DNA from 3 places in the Streptococcus zhangguiae genome. Region 2 is predicted to be linked to each of the others. Evidence: predicted binding sites of a transcription regulator. Region 2 holds the regulator's gene; each other region holds the start of a gene.
What was found. The regulator Rex, encoded in region 2, represses fermentation and respiration genes when NADH is low (regulators of the CRP and FNR family bind a similar motif). The targets are predictions, from matches to a motif close to TTGTGAANTANTTCACAA.
Positions count from the first base shown of each region.

Region 1 (7,320 bases), 600 kb from region 2:
GATCCCGTTTTTCGAAATCAAGCTACCAAAGGCTTTCGAGCGCCCAATCGTAGTGGCAAATGTGAAGCTGATTATGACCGTAGCTATTTTAACCCGCAAGGATTGTATGCGGAAAATGCCCTATCCAATTATCAACAGACCAAGCTAGTCGTGAGAGAGTTTAAACGCATGATGTGGAGAGGTTGAAATTTCCTTTTAATCCATGTCAAAAATGTTATCATGAGGAGGAGGTTCTGTTGCTGGACATATCGTCGTTTGTGACAGCTGTAGTGGCACAAGAGGAGGAAAAACTCAGAAGCTATTTTGCCGAGGAGGCTGTAGTCCGATGGCCCTGCACCAATGAATGTTTTTCTGTGGATGAATATATCCGAGCGAATTGTGACTATCCTGGCAACTGGGATGGGGAAATCGAACGTATGGAAGAGGTAGGGGATACGATTATTATCGTCACGCGTGTTTTTCCTGTTGACAAATCTTTTTCTGTTCATGCGGTCAGCTTTCTGAAACTTCAAGATGATGTGATTGTGGAGCTGGACGAATATTGGGCAGACGATGGCAAAGTGCCGGACTGGCGTAAACAGATGAACATTGGAAAGCCGATTTGATAAATAGGGAACAACCGCTGAAAAGATTCTTCAGCGGTTGTTGGATATTATTAACTATAGAAAATTGATTAGTGTGTAAAGTCAAGAACCATACGGCCTTGGATTGTACCAGCAGTCATTTCATCAAAGACAGCAGGAGCATCTTCAACTGGTCGAGTTTGAACAACTGGGACAACTAGTCCTTCTGCACCAAATTGGAAGGCTTCTTCGAGGTCTTTACGAGTTCCAACGAGCGATCCAACAACTTGAATACCGTCAAGAACGGTCTTGACGATGCTGAGGTCCATCATTTCAGACGGAAGACCAACAGCTACGACACGGCCACCAGCGCGGACACTATCTACTGCTTGGTTAAAGGCAACTTTTGAGACAGCTGTTACAACAGCAGAGTGCGCACCACCAGTTTTTTCTTGAATCAGACCAGCTACATCTTCCACCTCATGTCCATTGATGACAATGTCGGCACCAACCTGTTTGGCTAATTCCAATTTATCATTATTGATATCAATAGCAATAACATGGGCATTGAAGACTTTCTTTGCATACTGAACAGCCAAGTTTCCTAGTCCCCCTGCTCCAAATAGAGCAATCCATTGTCCTGGTTCGAGGTGTGCTTCTTTGATAGCTTTGTAAGTGGTTACGCCGGCACAAGTAATGGAACTAGCCTGTGCTGGGTCAAGATTTTCAGGAACTTTGACAGCGTAGTCGGCAGTCACAATACATTGTTCTGCCATTCCTCCATCAACAGAGTAACCAGCATTTTTTACCGTACGGCAGAGCGTTTCACGACCTGTATTGCAGTATTCACAAGCACCACAACCTTCGAAGAACCAAGCTACACTAACACGATCGCCGACTTTCAAACTTTTCACATCTGGAGCGATTTCTTTGACAATCCCAATTCCTTCATGTCCAAGGATACGACCAGGAACCTGACCGAAATCACCATGAGCTACGTGTAGGTCTGTATGGCAGACACCACAATATTCAATTTCAACGAGAGCTTCCCCTGTTTCAAGCGGACGCAGTTCTTTTTCGACTACTTCTACACCAGTAGATTCAGAGTTTACAACAACAGCTTTCATAACGTTTCCTCCGGTTTGTTTTGATATGTTCATTATATCACAAACTTTTTAAAAAGCAAGCGTTTACAAAGATTACTTGACATGCAAAATAAAAGTGCTACAATATGACTGAAAAGCCGATTTAGCTCAGTTGGTAGAGCAACGCACTCGTAACGCGTAGGTCGTAGGTTCGAGCCCTATAATCGGCATAGTTTATGATTCAAATGATATGGAAATTATCGAATGCTACGATTGCATTGAAAATACCTTTTGGCAAAGGAAATTTTGATGGATTTGCCGGAATGATTTGGAATTTCAGAGAGGTATAAGGGTTTCTTTTATGCTTAGACTATGAGCAGGAAGTTCATAAAATTGGCTAAGAAATTAGTTCAAGGTAATAACGAGAAAAAAGCAACACCGACAGATAAAGTCACTGAAAAAGTCAGAGTGATTGAAAATGTAACGAATAATCTAATACAAAAATAAAAAGCCGAATGATGGACACTTAGTCTCTTTTGAGAAAGCACCAATCATTCGGTTTTTATCGCATTATTTTTTATTAAAAGACTTTTTCAGCTGATACTGGTTATCGCAAAAATTTTGAAGAAATGATGACTGAGGAGTTCTAGTGTCCAGTCGATATTTCTAAAAAATCAAATGAAGCTGGCAAAGTATTCCCAAGCGAGGGGGTGTCGATTGGACTTTCTCTTGCTTGCATCACTCTAGATAATTAGCTAAGGATGTTGAAAAATCAGTATCTTCAGAGGTTGCTTTTATGAAATGATCACATATTATTCGGATTTTAAGGGCCTTATGATGTTGTGAATACAGGTTTTAAAATCAAGACCTCTTCCGAGTATTCTTGTCCTACCAGAAAGAAGTCTTTTTAGATATTTCAGATTAATTTTTTGTTAACTGATTTACACCAAATGCCGTTTGATCAGTAAGGACATATCCATCTTTCTTGCCAAGTTCCCAATAGATTTTAGAGCGAAAACAGAATATAAATACGATAATGAACCAAAGTACGGCAAGGGCATAGTCATACCAGATATAGATTTTGCTATCAAATAGATTGATGAAATAGTATAAGCCAATAGGACCTAGTCCCAAAATTGCGGTAATTAAGCCAGCATTGTAAATGCTTTTTAACCTTAAATTAAATATGGAATGCATAATGACTTCCATTAAAAGAAACAACATGGCAGATAATGTTAGAAAACGCACATTAGGTAGTAAAAGTGGGAATACATAAACTAAAATTAGGAATGTCCAGTTTCCAAACATAGAACTGAGATTGTTGCAATCCCACTTGGTTTTATCCATCTCATTGGTACCGAGGAGTAGTTTTACTCCGAGTAGGGGAAATCCTCCAGGATAACCGAATTCCTCGAAAAAATGTAGAAACAAAATACAAATGGAAGCCAAAAGACATTTTTGCACCTCGGTTACTGGTAAAAAGATCGCAAGCAGAGCAGTTAGACCAGCGAGATAGATAGAAATGTTATACCAATTATTTATCATTTTTTTCATAGAAATTACCTCTCAATTATATTATAATTAAATTATAATACGACACAGTGTAAAATAAAACAGGCAGTAGAGTGTAAAGTGTCTAATTATAGGAGGCAATATGGCGCGTCCAAGGAAAACGGAATATGCTAATGGGGCTGTAGTAAAAATAGAAAATGCTTTTTGGAAACTTTTAGAGACGGAGAAATATACGGATATTACTGTTCTTAGGATTGCTCAAGATTCTGGGGTTAATCGTAATTCTTTTTATTATCATTATAAAGATATGGATGATTTGGCTTATCAAGCTTTTAAGAATAATACAAGGAACGATGCCTCGAGAATGATGATTTCGTCAATTTTAACTGTTTTAACATTGCAAGATGATGAAAAAAATTCAGATATTGATATGTCTATTTTACCAAATTCGAGGCGCATCATGTTGTGTGCTAGAAGTGAGTCAACATACCTGAAACAACTGGTGAATGACTTTTTAAAGGAGATATGGTTAGATTCTTTTTCGATTAATGAAGATCGTTTGACAACAGAGGAGAAAATACAACTTGATTTTATTTTTGCAGGGATTGTAACTACTCTGGGAAGTCAAGAGATTGAGGATAATCCGCTTTTGATGTTAAAACTTGTGTCGTCAGAAATAGGAAAATCGATGCTTTTAACGATGAAGAAGATATCAGTAGCGCAAAATAATCGTTTTCTAGAAACTAAGCAGAATTTTCAGGGATGATCAATCCCAATTTTCATAACGATAGTAAATCTTAATTTCTAGTTACAGTCTTTAGTCAGTATGTCTTATTGCTCCAATCACTCACGCACAATGACTTAGAACTTAAAGGTATGACATGAAAAAGATATAATACGGATTTAACTGATCAAGAATGGGGACAAACTTGAACCCTATTTCTCAAACCACCGCTCCTGAATTAAGACTCTTTCAGCCGATGCTGGTTATCGCAAAAGTTTTGAAGAGACGATGGATCAAGAATTTCAGTGTCCAGTAGATACTTCTGAAAAAATCAAAGGAAGCTGGCAAATCACTCCCAAGTGCTAGGTTGTCGAGCGAACGTTCTCTTATTAGCTAAGGAGGTTGAAAAGTCAGTATCATCAGAGGAGGATTTTGTGAAATGATTACACCGTAGTCGGATTTTAAGAAGCTTATGGCGTTGCGTATACAGGTTCTTAGATTATTTCTTGACTTTTGATATAGAGGGGCTTCTTTCTTTTTGGCAGCTAGAAAATCTCTCCCCACACTTCCGCCATGCTAATTTGGGAGAGATTTGGTATAATGGCATAAGAATGATGAGGTGAGAGTAAATGAAAAAAATCTTGATTGTAGATGATGAAAAGCCGATTTCAGACATTATCAAATTTAATATGACCCGAGAGGGGTATGAGGTGGTGACAGCCTTTGATGGTCGAGAAGCCTTGGCCTTATTTGAAGCAGAATTTCCAGATATTGTGATTTTGGATTTGATGCTACCAGAAATTGATGGACTGGAAGTGGCACGCACCATTCGCAAGACCAGCAATGTGCCTATTTTGATGTTATCTGCTAAGGATAGCGAGTTTGACAAGGTGATTGGTCTTGAAATTGGAGCGGATGACTATGTGACGAAGCCGTTTTCGAATCGGGAATTGCAGGCACGGGTCAAGGCCTTATTGCGCCGGAGCGAATTGTCTGAAACCCAGTTGGAGATTGAAACAACAGGCACGCCTGAGTTGACCATTCGAGATTTGGTGATTCTTCCAGATGCTTTTGTGGCGAAAAAACATGGCAAGGAGTTGGAATTGACTCACCGTGAATTTGAATTGCTGCACCATTTAGCTAAGCATTTGGGGCAGGTAATGACACGGGAACATTTACTTGAAACTGTATGGGGCTATGATTACTTTGGTGATGTACGAACAGTCGATGTAACGGTTCGTCGCTTGCGTGAGAAGATTGAAGATACACCGAGCCGTCCAGAATACATTTTGACACGGCGTGGCGTAGGGTATTATATAAAGGGAAATGATTAATCAATTACGGTATTTAATAACAACACCTGAGTTTTGGTTTGTCGTCATCTTGATTGGTTTTGTCATTGCACTCAGTGTCTTATTGATTGAAAATCATCGCGATAATCAGCAGATTAAAGAACTCAATGAAAAAGTCAAGCGCCTAATCGAGTTGGATTATTCAGATGTCCTTGATATGCGGGGTAGCCCTGAGATTACAGATATGGCCAATTCGCTCAATGACTTGTCTGAAGTGATTCGCTTGACCCATGACCATTTGGAGCAGGAAAAGACGCGTCTGTCCTCCATTCTTGCCTATATGAGCGACGGAGTGATGGCTGCAGACCGTATGGGCCGAGTCATTATGGTCAATGAGACAGCGCAAAAGCAGTTGGGACTGACATCTAAAACGACGGAACAACGTGATTTATTGGACATTTTAGGGATTCGTGAACAGTATAGTTTTCGGGATTTGCTAGCCCAAACGCCTGAAATTGTCATCGAACATGATAATGAAAATGGGGAGTTTTTGACCTTACGGGCCAATTTTGCAACGATTCGAAGCGAAAGTGGTTTGATTTCAGGTCTGGTCGTCGTCTTGCATGATATGACCGAACAAGCTAAGGAAGAGCGGGAGCGACGGTTGTTCGTTTCCAATGTCAGCCATGAATTGCGGACACCGCTCACCTCAGTCAAATCCTATCTGGAGGCCCTTGATGATGGAGCCTTGACGGAATCAGTAGCACCGAGCTTTGTCAAGGTGTCACTCGATGAAACCAATCGGATGATGCGGATGATTTCAGACCTGCTCAGCCTGTCACGGATTGACAATCAAGTCAGCTCAGCTGATGTGGAACTGATTAACTTTACGGCCTTTGTCACCTTTATTTTAAATCGATTTGATCAGATGAAGAATAAGGAGACAGATAAGGAATATACGATTATCCGTGATTATCAAATTACACCGATTTGGATTGAGATTGACACAGACAAGATGACCCAGGTCATGGATAATATTTTAAACAATGCCCTCAAATACTCACCTGATGGTGGCAAGATTACCTTTAGCATGAAGACGACAGATACCCAATTGATTGTGTCGATTTCAGATGAAGGATTAGGAATTCCCAAGGCTGATTTGCCCCGCATTTTTGATCGTTTTTATCGAGTGGATAAGGCTCGTTCAAGGGCGCAAGGTGGGACAGGACTTGGCCTTGCTATTGCCAAGGAAATTGTTAAGCAGCATAAGGGCTTTATCTGGGCTAAGAGCGAGTACGGGCATGGCTCAACCTTTACCATTGTCTTACCATATATGAAGGATATGATGACAGATGAGTGGGAGGAGGCAGAAGAGGAAGAATAGGAGTGTATGGGAGAAACAGGATTTCGTTATAGTATTTTAGCCTCTGGTTCGAGTGGAAATTCCTTTTACTTGGAGACAGAGAAGAAAAAGATTTTAGTGGACGCAGGTTTGTCGGGCAAGAAAATCACCAGTTTGCTGGCAGAAATTGACCGCAGACCGGAGGATTTGGATGCCATTTTAGTTACGCATGAGCATAGCGATCATATTCACGGGATTGGCGTTCTAGCTCGTAAATATGGCATGGACATTTATGCTAACGAAGCGACCTGGCAGGCCATGGAGGGAAAATTAGGTAAGATTGCCCTAGAGCAAAAGCATATTTTTGAATTAGGAGTGACCAAGACTTTCGGGGATTTGGATATAGAGAGTTTTGGGGTCAGCCATGATGCAGCTTGTCCACAATTTTACCGCTTTATGAAGGATGACAAGAGCTTTGTGATGCTAACAGATACAGGTTATGTGAGCGATCGACTAGCAGGGCTTGTTGAAAATGCGGACGGGTACCTGATTGAGTCCAACCACGATGTGGAAATCTTGCGGGCGGGTTCTTATTCATGGAATCTCAAGCAACGGATTTTGTCAGACAAGGGACATCTTTGTAACGAAGACGGATCAGATGCCATGATTCGTTCTCTTGGTAATCGAACCAAGAAGATTTACCTAGGTCATCTGAGTAAGGAAAACAATATCAAGGAACTGGCCCACATGACCATGGTCAATCAGCTTGCCCAAGCGGATTTGGGAGTTGGAGTTGATTTTC
Region 1 covers NZ_CP072115.1:503,269-510,588, forward strand. Annotated here, with positions in the region: gene J5M87_RS02560 (DUF3114 domain-containing protein) at 1-186, shown strand, start outside; gene J5M87_RS02565 (nuclear transport factor 2 family protein) at 237-605, shown strand; gene adhP (alcohol dehydrogenase AdhP) at 674-1,690, opposite strand; tRNA gene J5M87_RS02575 (tRNA-Thr) at 1,806-1,878, shown strand; gene J5M87_RS02580 (HXXEE domain-containing protein) at 2,570-3,202, opposite strand; gene J5M87_RS02585 (TetR/AcrR family transcriptional regulator) at 3,303-3,926, shown strand; gene yycF (response regulator YycF) at 4,514-5,218, shown strand; gene vicK (cell wall metabolism sensor histidine kinase VicK) at 5,211-6,560, shown strand; gene J5M87_RS02600 (MBL fold metallo-hydrolase) at 6,567-7,320, shown strand, end outside.
Region 1: adhP (alcohol dehydrogenase AdhP) is a predicted target of Rex. The motif match lies at 1,716-1,733, and genes of this name have one in related genera.

Region 2 (7,320 bases):
GTTAGAAGAAAATGAGTCGATTCAGACCATTATCAATGTTACCAAGGAGCAAGAAGAAGGACATTATCTCTTCTTTACTACTCGTCAAGGAATTGTCAAACGAACCAGCGTTGCTGAATTTGACAATATCCGTCAAAACGGCTTGAAGGCTCTGAATCTAAAAGAAGATGATGAATTGATTAATGTTTTCTTGACAGATGGTCAAACAGATGTTATCATGGGATCCAAATTCGGTTATGCCGTCCGTTTCACAGAAACAGATGTCCGCAATATGAGTCGTATAGCGACCGGTGTGCGGGGAATGAGACTGCGTGAAGGGGATTGTTTAGTCGGAGCAGCAGTTGTCTCTGATGACCAAGAAGTTCTTGTGTTGACGGAAAACGGTTTCGGAAAACGCACGCCTGCCACAGAGTATCCAACGAAAGGGCGAGGCGGTAAAGGGATTAAAACCGTTAAGGTTGCAGAAAAAAATGGCTATCTAGCAGGCCTAACAACCATTTCAGGCGATGAAGACATCATGGTGATTACAGATACAGGGGTTATCATTCGGACTAATGTTGCCAATATCTCACAGACTGGCCGTTCAACCATGGGTGTAAAAGTCATGCGATTGGATGATGAGGCAAGTATTGTCACATTTGCCTTAGTGGAAGCTGCAGATGCTAAAGATTCAGAGGAAAGATAAGAGTATGAGTAAACGAACCAAAAATAGGAAGAAAAGCGGTAATTGGCGAAATATCTTAGCCGTCCTTCTCCTTCTTATTGCTATTGCATTGATTTTTAATACCTCCATTCGCAATATGGTGATTGCATGGAACAGTAATCGATACCAAGTGGCAAACGTAACGGAAGAAAGTATTGAAAAGAATAAGCAGGCTGAGACAACATTTGATTTTGATCAGGTTGAATCAATCTCGACGGAGTCAGTTTTAAAAGCCCAATGGGAATCCCAACAACTTCCAGTTATTGGTGGAATTGCCATTCCAGATTTAAACGTGAATTTGCCAATTTTCAAAGGATTATCAAATGTCGCTTTAATGTATGGAGCGGGAACGATGAAAGAAACGCAAGAAATGGGACAAGGAAACTATTCGCTTGCGAGTCATCATATTTTTGGGATTACTGGAGCTAGTGAAACACTTTTTTCACCACTTGAAAAAGCAAAGGAAGGAATGAAAATTTATCTGACGGATAAACAAAATGTCTATACCTATGTAGTGACAAGTGTTCAATCTGTGACTCCTGAAAGTGTCTATGTGATTGATGATGTAGAAGGTCAAACAGAGATTACGCTTGTGACATGTGAAGATTTTGAAGCCACAATGAGGACAATCGTCAAAGGAAGACTAGAGAGTAGCATTCCTTACAATGAGACACCAAAAGATGTATTAAAACATTTTGAAAAACAATATAATCAGCTACAATTATAAAAGGTTGGGATACTATTTCCCTTCCTTTTATTTTTTTACGAATAATACTGGTAGAGAGAAAAAAGGAGGATGAAAGATGTATAAGGTATCATTTCAAGAAGAGAAGTTATTGCCGAGGGAACGTTTATTAGAGGTAGGTGCAGAGCGCCTCAGTAATCAAGAATTATTGGCTATTTTACTTCGTACAGGGACTCGGAATCAACCAGTTTCAGTTCTTTCCAATCATCTACTCTCAAAAGTAACCAGCCTGGCCATGTTACGAGAGTTATCCATTACTGAGTTACAAGAATTGGCAGGTATTGGACAGGTTAAAGCAATTGAAATCAAAGCGATGATTGAATTAGGCAGCCGAATTAACCAGTCTGCCTTGCTTGCTGAAACACAAATTGTAGGTAGTGAGCTCCTTGCTAGAAGAATGATGCAAGAAATTGGATCTAACAAGCAGGAGCACCTTGTAGCCATTTATTTGGATACACAAAATAAAATTATTAGTCAGCGGACCATTTTTATCGGTAGTGTGAATCGTAGTATTGCAGAGCCTAGAGAAATCTTGCACTACGCAGTCAAAAGCATGGCTACGTCACTGATTATTGTTCATAATCATCCTTCCGGCTTTGTTCAACCAAGTCAAAACGATTTAGCCTTCACAGAGAAACTAAAAAAGTCCTGTGAGATACTAGGACTTATTCTTTTAGATCATTTAATTGTTGGAAAATCGAACTACTATAGTTTACGAGAAGAACACCAGCTTGATTAGAAGTTTTGGACAAAATAGTTAAAAAGGGATTGAGATGCTACTTGGTTCTCGTAGAGCATTTCAGGATGCCATTGAACACCCAAAAACGGTGTTTGTTCCGTCATGATGACAGCTTCTATTATCTGGTCTTCTGACTGACCGATGACCTGTAAAGGAGTTGCCAATTGGTCTATAGCCTGTCTATGGAAGGAATTAACCATTGGTTTTTCTCCGTAAATCGTCGAAAGTGGCGTGTCCGGTTGGAGATGTATTGGGTGTGACGGACTATTTGCAGCACTCGTTTGCCAATGATTCGGTATTTCTTGATGTAGGCTACCACCCATAGCAACATTAAAAAGTTGCATTCCTCGACAGATACCTAAAATGGGTTTTTGTTGCTTAATAGCTTCCTCGATGAGTGCCATCTCAAAGCGATCACGATTGGGATGATAGTTCTCACTTTCAATCGTCTTTTCTTGTCCGTAATAATGTGGTAAAACATTTTGTCCGCCTGTCAGAATGAGTTTATCAATCATACGGATATAACTTTGTACTAAATCAGGAGAAACAATTGGTAAGATAAGAGGAATTCCCCCAGCAGTTTCAATTGCCCTGACAAAACTAGTTGCTGCGTAGGATAGGAGTGGCTCGGTATCATCGGTTGCATTGAGAAATTCATTACCAGAAATACCGATAATTGGTTTTGTCATAAAAACTAGCCCTTTCTCATGAAATAAAGCAGTGTTTGCAACTCGCTCGTTAAATCAACATATTGTACGACGACATCTTTGGGTACAGATAAGTTGACAGGTGAGAAACTCAAGATTCCCTTGACTCCAGCTTGAACAAGGATATTGGCAACTTCTTGGGCCTTGGTGCTAGGTACTGTTAAGATAGCGGTTTGGGCATTTGCCTCCTTCATTCTTTCTTCGATTTCTGAAATTCCATAGATAGGGACGTTTTCATCAATAGTACCGACGGCTGGGTGATTATCTGCCTCAAAGGCCATGATAATTTTCATTTTATTCCGTTCATGGAAACGATAATGAAGGAGAGCCAGACCCATATTGCCAACCCCAACCAGCATGACATTCGTGATGGAATTATCATTTAAGATATCAGCGAAGAAATCCATCAATTTTTTGACATCGTAACCAAATCCTCGGCGACCTAATTCACCAAAGTAAGAAAAGTCACGACGGACAGTGGCAGAATCAATTCCAATAGCTTCTGCAATTTCCTTTGAACTCGCTTTTTCAATATTTCCAGCATGAAATCGTTTAAATACGCGATAATAGATTGATAAACGTTTGGCAGTAGCACGGGGGATTGGTGTATTTTTTTCGTTTTTCACAATCTTTTTTGCTCCTTTCGATAACTAATTCTATTTTAGTAAAGGTTTGTGAAAAAAGCAACAGATTACACCTAAAAATACAGAAAAAACAAGAATTGCTTCTTGTTTTTTTAGTGATTCTTTGGATCAATTGATTTGAGATAGCGATATAAATCGCCTACCAATCCTTGATAACCCAAGTCATTACCGTCTTGAGTGAGCGAGAGCACGTTTAGGTTATCAGGAATGGTCACACAACCAGAAAAAGCAAGGAGTAGGGCATCAAAATTGCCAAAAGTTTGTGAGCGGATTTGCTGATAAGAATCTTGATAACGTAGCTCAATCATGCTTTTGTACTTTCTTTTGTGAAAATATCTCGGTCAACTAAGCTATCCATGAGGAAGTAAAATTTTTCTTGGATAACTGCATTGCCACCTGCTTTAAAAATATCCACCAAGCGTAAGCCAGATTTATCTGTGATATTGATTTTAAAAGCTGTTAAATCTTTGTTGATGATAATTTTTAAGAGAAAACCTTGATTAGAGTTGGGAATTTCTTCTAGCATACGTGTTAATTGATAATTACCAACTTGGGTTTGTTCAAATGTATTGTCACGTAAGGTGAATTTTTTGATAGCTGGGTGAATCGAGTAGGTATAGTCACAATTTTTTAGGGTTACAGATGTTGTAAAAGCCATTAACAAATGCCTCCGATGATTTTATGTAGTTGATTGATGAGGAAATCTAGTTCCTCTTTGGTATTTTCATGTGAAAAGCTAATCCGAATGGATTCTTTTAGGCGGTGGGAATCTTTTCCGTATAGAGCCTCTAAGACATGGCTATTTTGAATTACACCAGCAGTACAGGCAGAACCACTAGAAACAGCAATTCCTGCAAGATCTAGACGCATGAGCACTTGCTCATTGAGCTGATTGGGAAAACCAATATTGACAACGTAGGGAAGTGTTGGACCTACTTCATTGAGGTAATGCTGAAGAGCTTTCAGATTTTTTAATAGATAGTCTTTTAAGGTCGAAACGCTATTGAAATGTTCTTCTAGCTGAGCTGTTTGTTCTTTCAAAGCTGTCGCCATAGCTGCAATTCCTGCTAGATTTTCTGTTCCTGCCCGGTGTTGTTGCTCTTGGCGTCCTCCGTGAATCAGAGAGTCAAATCGAGGGATGCGGCTGTAAAGGAAGCCTACTCCTTTTGGTCCATGAAACTTATGGGCAGCAGCAGAGAGAAAATCGATTCCCAGTTGTTCCGGTGAAATTGCGACTTTTCCGATTGCTTGGACAGCATCTACATGAAAAACAGCCTGATGTTTGGAAAGTATTTCACCGATTTCTTTGATAGGTAGCAGCAGCCCAGTCTCATTGTTGGCATACATGGCACTAACTAGAATGGTATCTGGACGCAAGGCTTCCTGAATCTGCTGGGCGGAAATCCTTTGATTGATCGGTTGAATATAGGTCACTTCAAAGCCGAATCGCTCACGTAAATACTCCATTGTGTGAAGAACAGCATGGTGTTCGATAGCAGTTGTGATGAGGTGTTTTCCCTTATGCTGATTTGCCAGAGCATAACCTTGGATAGCGAGAGTATCGGCCTCTGACCCCCCTGAGGTAAAAATGATCTGTTCAGGTTTGGTATCTAGGATGTGAGCAATATCTGCTCGAGCTTGGCGGAGAATAGCGTTTGCTTTTCGTCCTGCCCAATGAATACTAGAGGAGTTCCCATAGTATTCTGTTGAAATATCCATGAAAGTTTGAAGGGCAGCTTTCGACAGAGAAGTTGTCGCTGCATTGTCTAAATAAATCAAGGAAATCTCCTAGTGTTCATTATTTGGATGTGTAAAGTTAAAGAGAGGACTGACTGGACGGCGTTCGTGAATGCGGATAATGGCGTCTGCAATCAACTCACTAGCGGTGATAAATGCAATAGCTTTAGGTAATTGTTCTTTGCTGGCAACAGAGTCTGTGACGAGCACTTCCTTAATTGGCGCTTGATCCAAAAGCTCTGCCGCAGTTCCAGCAAACAAGCCATGACTTGCAACCGCATAAATTTCGGTTGCCCCACCTTCTTGTACAATTCGAGCTGCTTCTGAGAAGGTGCGGCCAGTGTTTAAAATATCATCAATCAAGATAGCTGTTTTTCCAGCTACATCTCCAATGATGTATCCTTCTGATCGATCGGCATCGTCTTGAGCATAATCGATAATGGCAATTGGAGAATTAAGGTACTCAGCTAAACTACGGGCACGTTTGATGCCAGAATTTTTAGGACTGACAATCACAACGTCTTCACCACACAAGCCTTTTTCCATGTAATGCTCTGCAAATAGTGGGACCGTAAAGAGATTATCGACTGGAATATCAAAGAACCCTTGCACCTGAACAGCGTGTAAATCAAGTGACAAGACACGATCCACACCTGCTTTGACCAGCATATTCGCAACAAGTTTTGCTGTAATTGGTTCACGAGGAGCAGCTGTACGATCCTGACGAGCATAGCCAAAATAAGGCATGACAACTGTGACAGAATGGGCGCTTGCACGCTTGCATGCATCAACCATAATCAATAATTCCCAGAGATGATTATTAACAGGATAGCTGGTTGATTGGATGATATAAACATCCACCCCACGGACACTTTCTTCAATGTTGACTTGAATTTCTCCGTCTGAGAATTGTCGCGTTGTCATTTTTCCAAGTGGAATCCCAGAGGCTTCGGCAATTTTTTCAGCAATTGCACGGTTGGAATTCAAAGAAAATAGTTTAATTTGTTTATCACCATACGGTTGAACCATGATCAGAAGTACTCCTTTTATTCGATAGTTCTATTCTATCAGAAAATCTAAAAATTTTCAGTAAAGAAATAGATCAGCTTGAAGAAAAAGTCTTTTTATTGCCATCATCTTCATGTGCTTTCGGACATCAGCGACTTCCTTCGGAGTAAAATAATCCAGTGGATTATTTTAGCCCGAGCCCAGAAACAAAGGAGCGAGGATAATCCAGTGGATTATTTTAGCCCGAGCCCAGAAACAAAGTAGCGAGGATAATCGATTTTAGCGAAATCACGACTTCTGTCTCACTCCCACTTTTAGCACGGCGGAGGTGGCGGTATTGTGCTCGCTACGCTCGCAAATTTTCTAACCTTAAAACTACAGAAAATGAAATATCATTGTACTGTTTTTCTGAATTGTGAGGTTTGTCTACATTCTGATAGATTTCTTTTGATTTCGTTAGGATTATGAAATCAAGGCTTGTTCATCAGACAGGCAGCTGTACGGGCAACCTTGCTTTTAGCATATTTAAAGGCAATTTGTCGTTGTTTCAGGTAGTCCTCAAAAGCAATTTTCCCTTGAGTGGCATCGTCTACCTCGACTTCTAATTCATAATCTGTCTGATTAGCATAGCTATTTTCATCAAGAGCTATAAGCCCAATGGGAGTCGCTTTTTCATAGCGTTTTGTGGTCAAATGTCCCCAAACAATCAATCTTTCAAGACCAATTCCAGTTTGTGTGATGAGGTTCAAAATATCTCCCTCAGGTAATTGCACCTTCTGGATTAATTGATGAGCGTGTTCAAGGCTTAGGGCTTGATTGTATTCCTGATTGCCGATGTCCTGCGGAATTTTAAGAGTCAATTCTGCCAGGTCTTCTAGGGTGCGAATTCGTAGGGAATAGCGGTGTTGACGTAGGCTAAAATCTGGCGTATCAATATAATAGTTGGTTTGCAGAACAGGAGCAACATCTGTAAATTCTGCCTGTAATTGTTGAAATTCGGCTGCCGTCAGGAGCGTTTTGTACTCAATTTCTAAATG
Region 2 covers NZ_CP072115.1:1,102,954-1,110,273, reverse strand. Annotated here, with positions in the region: gene gyrA (DNA gyrase subunit A) at 1-685, shown strand, start outside; gene J5M87_RS05385 (class A sortase) at 690-1,430, shown strand; gene radC (RadC family protein) at 1,507-2,187, shown strand; gene J5M87_RS05375 (gamma-glutamyl-gamma-aminobutyrate hydrolase family protein) at 2,184-2,876, opposite strand; gene J5M87_RS05370 (redox-sensing transcriptional repressor Rex) at 2,882-3,520, opposite strand; gene J5M87_RS05365 (DUF4649 family protein) at 3,631-3,846, opposite strand; gene J5M87_RS05360 (DUF1831 domain-containing protein) at 3,843-4,196, opposite strand; gene J5M87_RS05355 (cysteine desulfurase family protein) at 4,196-5,317, opposite strand; gene J5M87_RS05350 (ribose-phosphate diphosphokinase) at 5,327-6,304, opposite strand; gene J5M87_RS05345 (CYTH domain-containing protein) at 6,754-7,320, opposite strand, start outside.

Region 3 (7,320 bases), 920 kb from region 2:
AGCAATTAGAGTAGTCCAAAATACCCATGGTCGGTCTGCCAAGTACCGTCACCTTAGGCAAGTCTTTCATTATCTGAACAAAATTATCTCCAGAGGAACCACACTCTACATCTGATAATACAAAAATTTTCTCTGGCTTAGCAGTACCTACAATCCCAGCAAAATACTCTCTATCGGAGTCGTCCTCCTTATGAACAACATAACCCTTGCCACGATTAGTCTGTAATTCGTCAATAAACTCCAGCAAGAACTGGCGACTTTCTTCCGATAAATGCTCATCTTTCAAATCTTCTTGAAATAGAGCTAAACGCAAATCAACATTTCTCTCTGTGTAGAGAACTTCCATACCTGATCCCGACAAATCCATTTCTGCAAGACTTGTCCCTTCTGGTAAAGCGTATTTGATTAAGGGGAAGTAGAGAGAATCTGAGCCTCCATGATTGACACGAACATCAATGATGAGGTAGGTAGCTTGTTCTAGTAAGGGAGCTGCTTCTTGGTAAAGGGCTCCTATTTTTTCCTCATTCCAAAAATTCTCCATTTTAAGGTAGACAAGATCAGGCTGTAACTGCTTCACTTCAAAACTGTCTTCCGTCGCCTGATCCACTTTTTGAAGTCGAATCTCCTCTTTCCGATTTGCCCTTATTACTGTGAGTCTGTCAGCCTTGTGGATAAAATATTTCCATTCTTGTGCTTGGCGTTCCTCAGTAGGACTCGTAAAATAGGATCGATGTTCTTGGTACAGGGTTGGAATATCGCAACCGTCAAGTGCAATAATCTTATCTCCTTTTTGAAGATTGGTCGCGGGATCTGCTTCCACTACATAGAGCATGTCTCCTTGGCGCTTAAGACGAACTGCGAGCGCTTTGCGATTCTTCTTGAAGAAGGACACATGAGAAAGAATGCCAAAACTAGCGAGGTAACAATGCATGTGATACAGAAACTCCTCTTCTGATATGTCGTCTGATATCTTCTGACGATATATGTCTGGATCCGCCCCAATGATATCCTTTTTAGTCGCTGAATCAGTCCGCATCATCTCGACCACTTGGTCAAAAATTTCTCTTTTTTTCATATCATCCCTCCTATTATTACTTGTTTTTTATTATACCTAAAATAGAGTGATTTGCAAGCTGTATTTTCTTTATAAAAGCCCTTACATTTTTCCCAATTTTTTGGTATAGTATAAATTGTGATAAATATATCAAATAAAAAAGAAGTAGGTATTTACTGTGGCAGGACAAGATCAAGCATTGATGTATACAATTGATAAAAGTATCAAGAAAAAAGCTGACTTGATTGAAAGCAACTATTGGGCATATGCCCTTCGCTCTATTTTTGCGAGTGTCTATCTGGCACTTGGGATTGCCATTGCGCTTTACACAGCTGACAAGCTAGAACATGTGGCAGCAGGCATCGGGAAATTTAGCTACGGTCTCATGTTTGGCTGGGGCCTCCTCATGATTCTTTATATGAATGCAGAGCTCGGCACATCGAATATGATGTATATGACAGTAGCTATTTATCGCAAGGTTATTCCAACCAAAACAGCCCTAAAGATTCTAGCAACCTGTATCTTCTTTAACTTTGTTGGTGCGGTCATCGTCTGCTTCTTACTAGCGCAGACTGCTCCATATTCCATTGGGCATGTGGCTATGGATAGCTATCTAGTGCAAGGTACCATTGCCAAGCTTGCCAAAACACCGCTCACTCAATTTGTCGAGGGAATTTTCGCCAATATGGTGGTCAATATCGCCGTCTTTGTCTTTCTAAAGATGAAGGATGATGCTGGAAAAGCGATTGCCGTCATTTTCATTATCTTTATCTTTGCCTTCCTCGGCTTTGAGCACGTTATCGCCAACTTCTCAACCTTCTCTCTCGCCTTCTTCTCAACAGGTGGAACGGTGGAAGGTATGAATCTTCTCTCTGTTCTTTCTAATTTTCTCTTCTCAGGTCTTGGAAACTATGTCGGTGGTGGACTAGTCATTGGACTGCTTTATAGCTGGCTTAACAACCAATCGACCGCTTATGTGGACTAAACTAATGAGGCTGGGACAAAAGTGTCCAGCTTTGCTTCTTTTATAGCTTTAACAATTTGACGCAGTAGTTGTCTGGTTTGTAAAACACTGATAAATCAACATTCTACAAACCTAGCCAACCTTGCGGGGGTGGGACGACAAAATCGATTTCTACGAAATCACGATTTTTGTCCCACTCCCATTTTTCATCATTTAGCCAAACATCTATTCGTCAACTAAGACTCTATAAAAATCAACATCTGACTAGCTTCCACAATTGAGAATTGTGGAAGGCTGGAAATAGAAAGAGTGCAGCTCGCCCCTTGCAACTGAGAATTGTGGAAGGTGATAGATAAAGCTAGCGTAGCTTGTGTCCTAAAAAACGCAGGGGGTAACGGAGGTTATGCTGAGAGACTGGGATAACGGATGAGCTCGGTCGTTCTCACCCACAAACGAATGTATTCTGGAAGATTACGTATAAAAAGTCCCTGACCTCATTATTTTTGTGTATGTAACAGTTTAGCGCATATCAATAGTCAGGGGAGTGACGATTGATACCTGAGCTTGGAAATATTGTCTGGTTTGTAAAGCGTTGCTAAATCAACATTCTAGTAGAAGAGGCTAGCGAACAATTCTTCGCTAGCCCTATTTCCAACCTTCAACAGTCCGCTGGACTGTTGAAGCAAGATGAGTTAACGACGTCAGATGTTGATTTTTGACGAGTATAACCAAGGAACCGTTTGTTCATCATGGATATGCTTGCGCTCCAACTTACCCAAATCTTGGTCACACCTATCAATTGTCCCCAACTTCAAGGTCAGCTGACCTGGCATATCTGCCTTTGTGTGATAGAGTTGGCTATGACACTGTTTGCAATAATGGCGAATCTTCCTTGGTGAGGATTCGTAGATTACCAATGCTTCTTGGCCAGATAGCAGTTGAAAACTAGCCAAATCTACCAAGGCATTTGCCGAAAAGGCTGTAGAAGAAGCCTTCCTGCAAAATGAACAATGGCAAAAGACAATGGGAGAGATCAATTCTGTCACCTCATAGGTCACTTTCCCACACAGACACGAGCCTTTAATCATCTGATTCCTCCAATTTCATCCTATCATCTTACCAAAAATCAAGGTCCTGCATTGCCTAACCTTGACTGATTTTTTTATTCTTGCGAATGATTATTTTGTCGAAAATTTCATTACATCTCCGTCATAATCTGCCCATTCTTTACTGAAGAAGGCTGAATTGAGCTGGTAGCTAGGGGTAGGTCCAGGATTTGTAACAAAGGGATATACTACCTTGTCAAACTCTAGCCAACCAAGCCAACCTATGTGAATGGTGTCTTCCATGAAATAGGGTTTGCCGCCATCTGTTGAAAAATCAGCAATATTCGTAAAGCCTTGACTCTCCAATTGGTACTTGATTTTTGCAACAGTCTGTTGGTACATCTCCTCACGCAGACCTGTGTAGGCCATCCACTTTTCATTGACCGGTGGAATAACAAAGAGAACCTTTATCTTTGCTTGAGCAAAGAGTTGCAAGACCAATTGCAAGTCATTGTATTCTGGAGATTGAATATAGGATAAATTCCTTTGCGATCCTTTTAATTTTTTGATTTTATTTCTTAATCGATGTTTATAAAAACGATCATCAATCCCTAAGTCATTAGACTTGGTGTGTTCTTTTGCTTCTTTAATGGCAACCTTTTCCAACTCTTCATAGGAAAATTGATCTGGTAGTTGGTTAAGCTCAGGTAGCACTCGTTGCTCAAAATTTCCACTATTTTCAGAAGTTAAACTACTAAAGAAATAATCTTGACGTTTATGAAAACGTGCCATCAAGCTAATAAACTGTTCTTCTGAAGACGATAATGTTTCTTTTTGTGCTACTTTTTTGACAATATCTGCCATCGTCACATTGGGATAGAGTTGCAAGATGCGTTCAGCTGCATGCTGGGCTGCCTCATCTCCTACTTGCTGACTCAAAAAACTCGTCAACTGGTCGCTATTAAAATATTGCTGAAAAGCACTGGGTTCATAACCGTTCTTGGTGAACCACTGAGGAGATATAACATAGACAACCGTCTTACCTTCCAATTCTGGCAACATTTGTTGCATCCCAAAGTATTGGTTCAAAGAGGCCGCGCCACGTTGTCCCAACAAATAAGGACGATAAGGACGGTCATATTTTTCAGCTAAAACAGACGGATGCATGCTATCAAAGCGCAACCATTCACTCGATCCAAAGAAGGGAACAAAGCGGTGGTCAGGATCCGTCAAGGCACGAACTTTCTGTGTCCGTCCCTTGAAACTACGAGAAGTTAGGGTGACCGCCGAGCGTTTTTCAACCTCAAAATTATGATCAAGATGAGTCGGATAAAAAATCAATAAAAGGACAACCAGCAAGGCTGCGCAAAAGACCGGACCTAAAATGAGCCATAAGCGTTTAAGCATTTCGTAACTCCGTAATGCCTTCGATAATTTTGTTTGCCGTATTCCAATCATCACGACCAAATTCAGATACTGGAACACGAATATCAAAGCGAGCTTCAATCTCGACAATCAATTCAACTGTTCCCATACTATCCAAGACACCTGCATCAAACAAGTCCTCATCCATCATATCTGATACATCTTCCATAAATAATTCATCGATAATTTCAATCACTTCTGCTTTAATATCCATTGTAAACTCCTTTTATTTCTTAAACCACAGGTCATTTAAAAATCCAGAAAAGATTAAAAATGACAACATGACAACGTGAAAGGTGACCACAATCCCTAACGCTTGAAGTAAGCGATTCTCTGGGAGAGGAGCAAGCCCTGCTTTTTTCCGTTCTTTATTAAGCGTTTTTTTCTTCCGAAGCCAAGCATCATTGACCACTAGACCAAGACCGTGAAAAAGACCATAAGCGATATAATACCAGGTCACTCCATGCCAGAAGCCCATGATCAACATATTGAGTAGGTAAGCGACACTTGAGGTGGTATTTCGATTTTTAAAAACCTTATTGCGCATGAGAACCATAACCAACCGCATAAAGACAAAATCACGGAACCAAAATGATAAGCTCATATGCCAGCGATTCCAAAATTCCTTGAGATCACGAGAGAGAAATGGCTTGTCAAAGTTTCTTGGACTTTTAATCCCCATGAGATGAGAAATCGCAATGGCAAACATGGAGTAACCTGCAAAGTCAAAGAATAAGTCAAGGCCAAAGGCATACATGACACCTAAGGTCGGTAGGTTAAACCAGCCACCTTGGGATAGGGCATACTGCTTGAGTGGCGGCAAAATCATGGAACCAAAAATATGAGCTAAAATGAATTTATATAGGAAGCCAAGCATGATAGAACGCACTGCAATTTCTAGCATGTCCAGTAGCTCATCTTTATCTGGAATCGTCGTATAATCTGCTTCAAAACGCTTGAAACGGTCAATCGGCCCACTTGAGAAGGTTGGCATAAAGAGCAAAAAGCGTAAGAATTGCCAAAGCGTAAATTCTGTCAATACCCCATCTCGCAATTCAATCATCATTCCAACTGATCGGAAGGTCAGATAGGAAATTCCCAAGAAACCAAAGAGCGATTGATGCCCTGAAATCGCTGGAGTTACCTTAACCATAAAAAGTGGAAAAACAGCGAGTGCTGTATGGAGATAAAAGACCCATTTGTTATCTTTTTTCGCTCGGTACCATTTGTAACTGAAAACCCAGCTAGTTTGCCACATGACATAAAAGAAGAGGGCAACAAGTTGAGTCTTGCTCGTTCCTGTCAACATCAAGACAATAAAGGCTAGACCGACCACCCCTTCATACCAAGCAAAACGCTTCTTAAAAAAGAGACCGATAAAAACAGGTAAGACCGCAGCAATCAGATAGACAAAATACTGCGGATCTCCGTAAGGTTCCAAATGCGGAAGTTGGTTGACAAAGTCCATCATCGGTTGTTTACCTCGCTGATTAAGCCCTTGATGTCAATCTTGCCATTTGGGGTCAAAGGCAAACTCTCGCGATAGAGGAATTTCGACGGCATCATATACGACATCATGATGTCTTCCAAGTCTTCCTTAATGGCCTTCGTGATGTCAATGTCCCGTTCAAATTGCTCACGGACACCCTCTTTCAAAATCACATAGGCCAAGAGATTCTGTACCTTGTGGTCCTTATTGTAGCGTGGCACTGCTACTGCTGACTTAATATACTTGGATTTGTTGAGATTTTGAGATACATCTTCTAATTCAATCCGGTAGCCATTAAACTTGATTTGGAAATCCATTCGACCACCGTAAAGCAGAAGACCTTCTGCTGTCATCGAACCGACGTCTCCTGTATGATAGGCTGGTAATCCTTCAAATTCAAAAAAGGCTTCTGCTGTTTTTTCAGGATTATTCATGTAGCCTTTTGAAACAGCAGGTCCTGACACGATAATCTCTCCCTGCTCACCAAATGGAAGTTTATTGCCTGCTTCATCAATGATAAAGGTTGGCGAATCCGCCTTGGTATAACCGATTGGCAAGCGTTTAAGGGTTTGTAACATCTCGTCTGTCACAGCAACCGCTGATAAGGCTACTGTTGCTTCGGTCGGACCATACGCATTAATAATCCGCGCACTTGGGAAACGATCACGCAGTTTCTGAGCTGTCTTCACCGTCAATTCCTCACCGTCAAAGTAGAAATGAGTAATGTGAGGCATTTTCTCTGCGTTGAAGTCCTCAGACAGCATCGCCAAATCAGCAAAAGAAGGTGTTGAGGTCCAAATCGCAATCGGCAACTCCAAAATCGTTGCAAATAATTTCTTGAAATCCTGTGCTAAGCTACTTGGCAATGCAAAAAGAGTGCCACCAAGAGCCAGAGTTGGTGCCCAGTACATGACCGACAAGTCAAAAGAATAAGGTGGCTGGGCTAGCATTTGCGGTCTTTCTGGTGTCGCAAACTCCTTATCGGTAATCATCCAGTTGGTAAAACTAAGTAGATTGTCATGGGAAATTTGCACCCCCTTTGGCTTACCAGTAGTGCCAGATGTGAAAATGATATAGTAGTTGTCCTCACCCTTTACCGAATGGGTCAGCTCATAAGGTCTTTTCTCTTCAAAAATCGCTGTGACTTCTGACAGGCTGAGCTGAGGAATCGCTACTTCTAATGGAAAATCTGCAATCCCAATAATCAAGCTAGGCTCTGCGACTTCCACAATCGCAGACACGCGCTCCAAGGCCGAATGACTATCAATCGGGATATAGGCATGACCCGACTTGGTCAAGGCGACAAAGGTCGCTAGCATCTCATACTCTTGTCCACCAAAGA
Region 3 covers NZ_CP072115.1:185,092-192,411, reverse strand. Annotated here, with positions in the region: gene J5M87_RS01095 (S41 family peptidase) at 1-1,075, opposite strand, end outside; gene J5M87_RS01090 (formate/nitrite transporter family protein) at 1,257-2,039, shown strand; gene J5M87_RS01085 (GFA family protein) at 2,720-3,106, opposite strand; gene dltD (D-alanyl-lipoteichoic acid biosynthesis protein DltD) at 3,197-4,471, opposite strand; gene dltC (D-alanine--poly(phosphoribitol) ligase subunit DltC) at 4,464-4,703, opposite strand; gene dltB (D-alanyl-lipoteichoic acid biosynthesis protein DltB) at 4,716-5,960, opposite strand; gene dltA (D-alanine--poly(phosphoribitol) ligase subunit DltA) at 5,957-7,320, opposite strand, start outside.
Region 3: J5M87_RS01090 (formate/nitrite transporter family protein) is a predicted target of Rex. The motif match lies at 1,191-1,208, and genes of this name have one in related genera.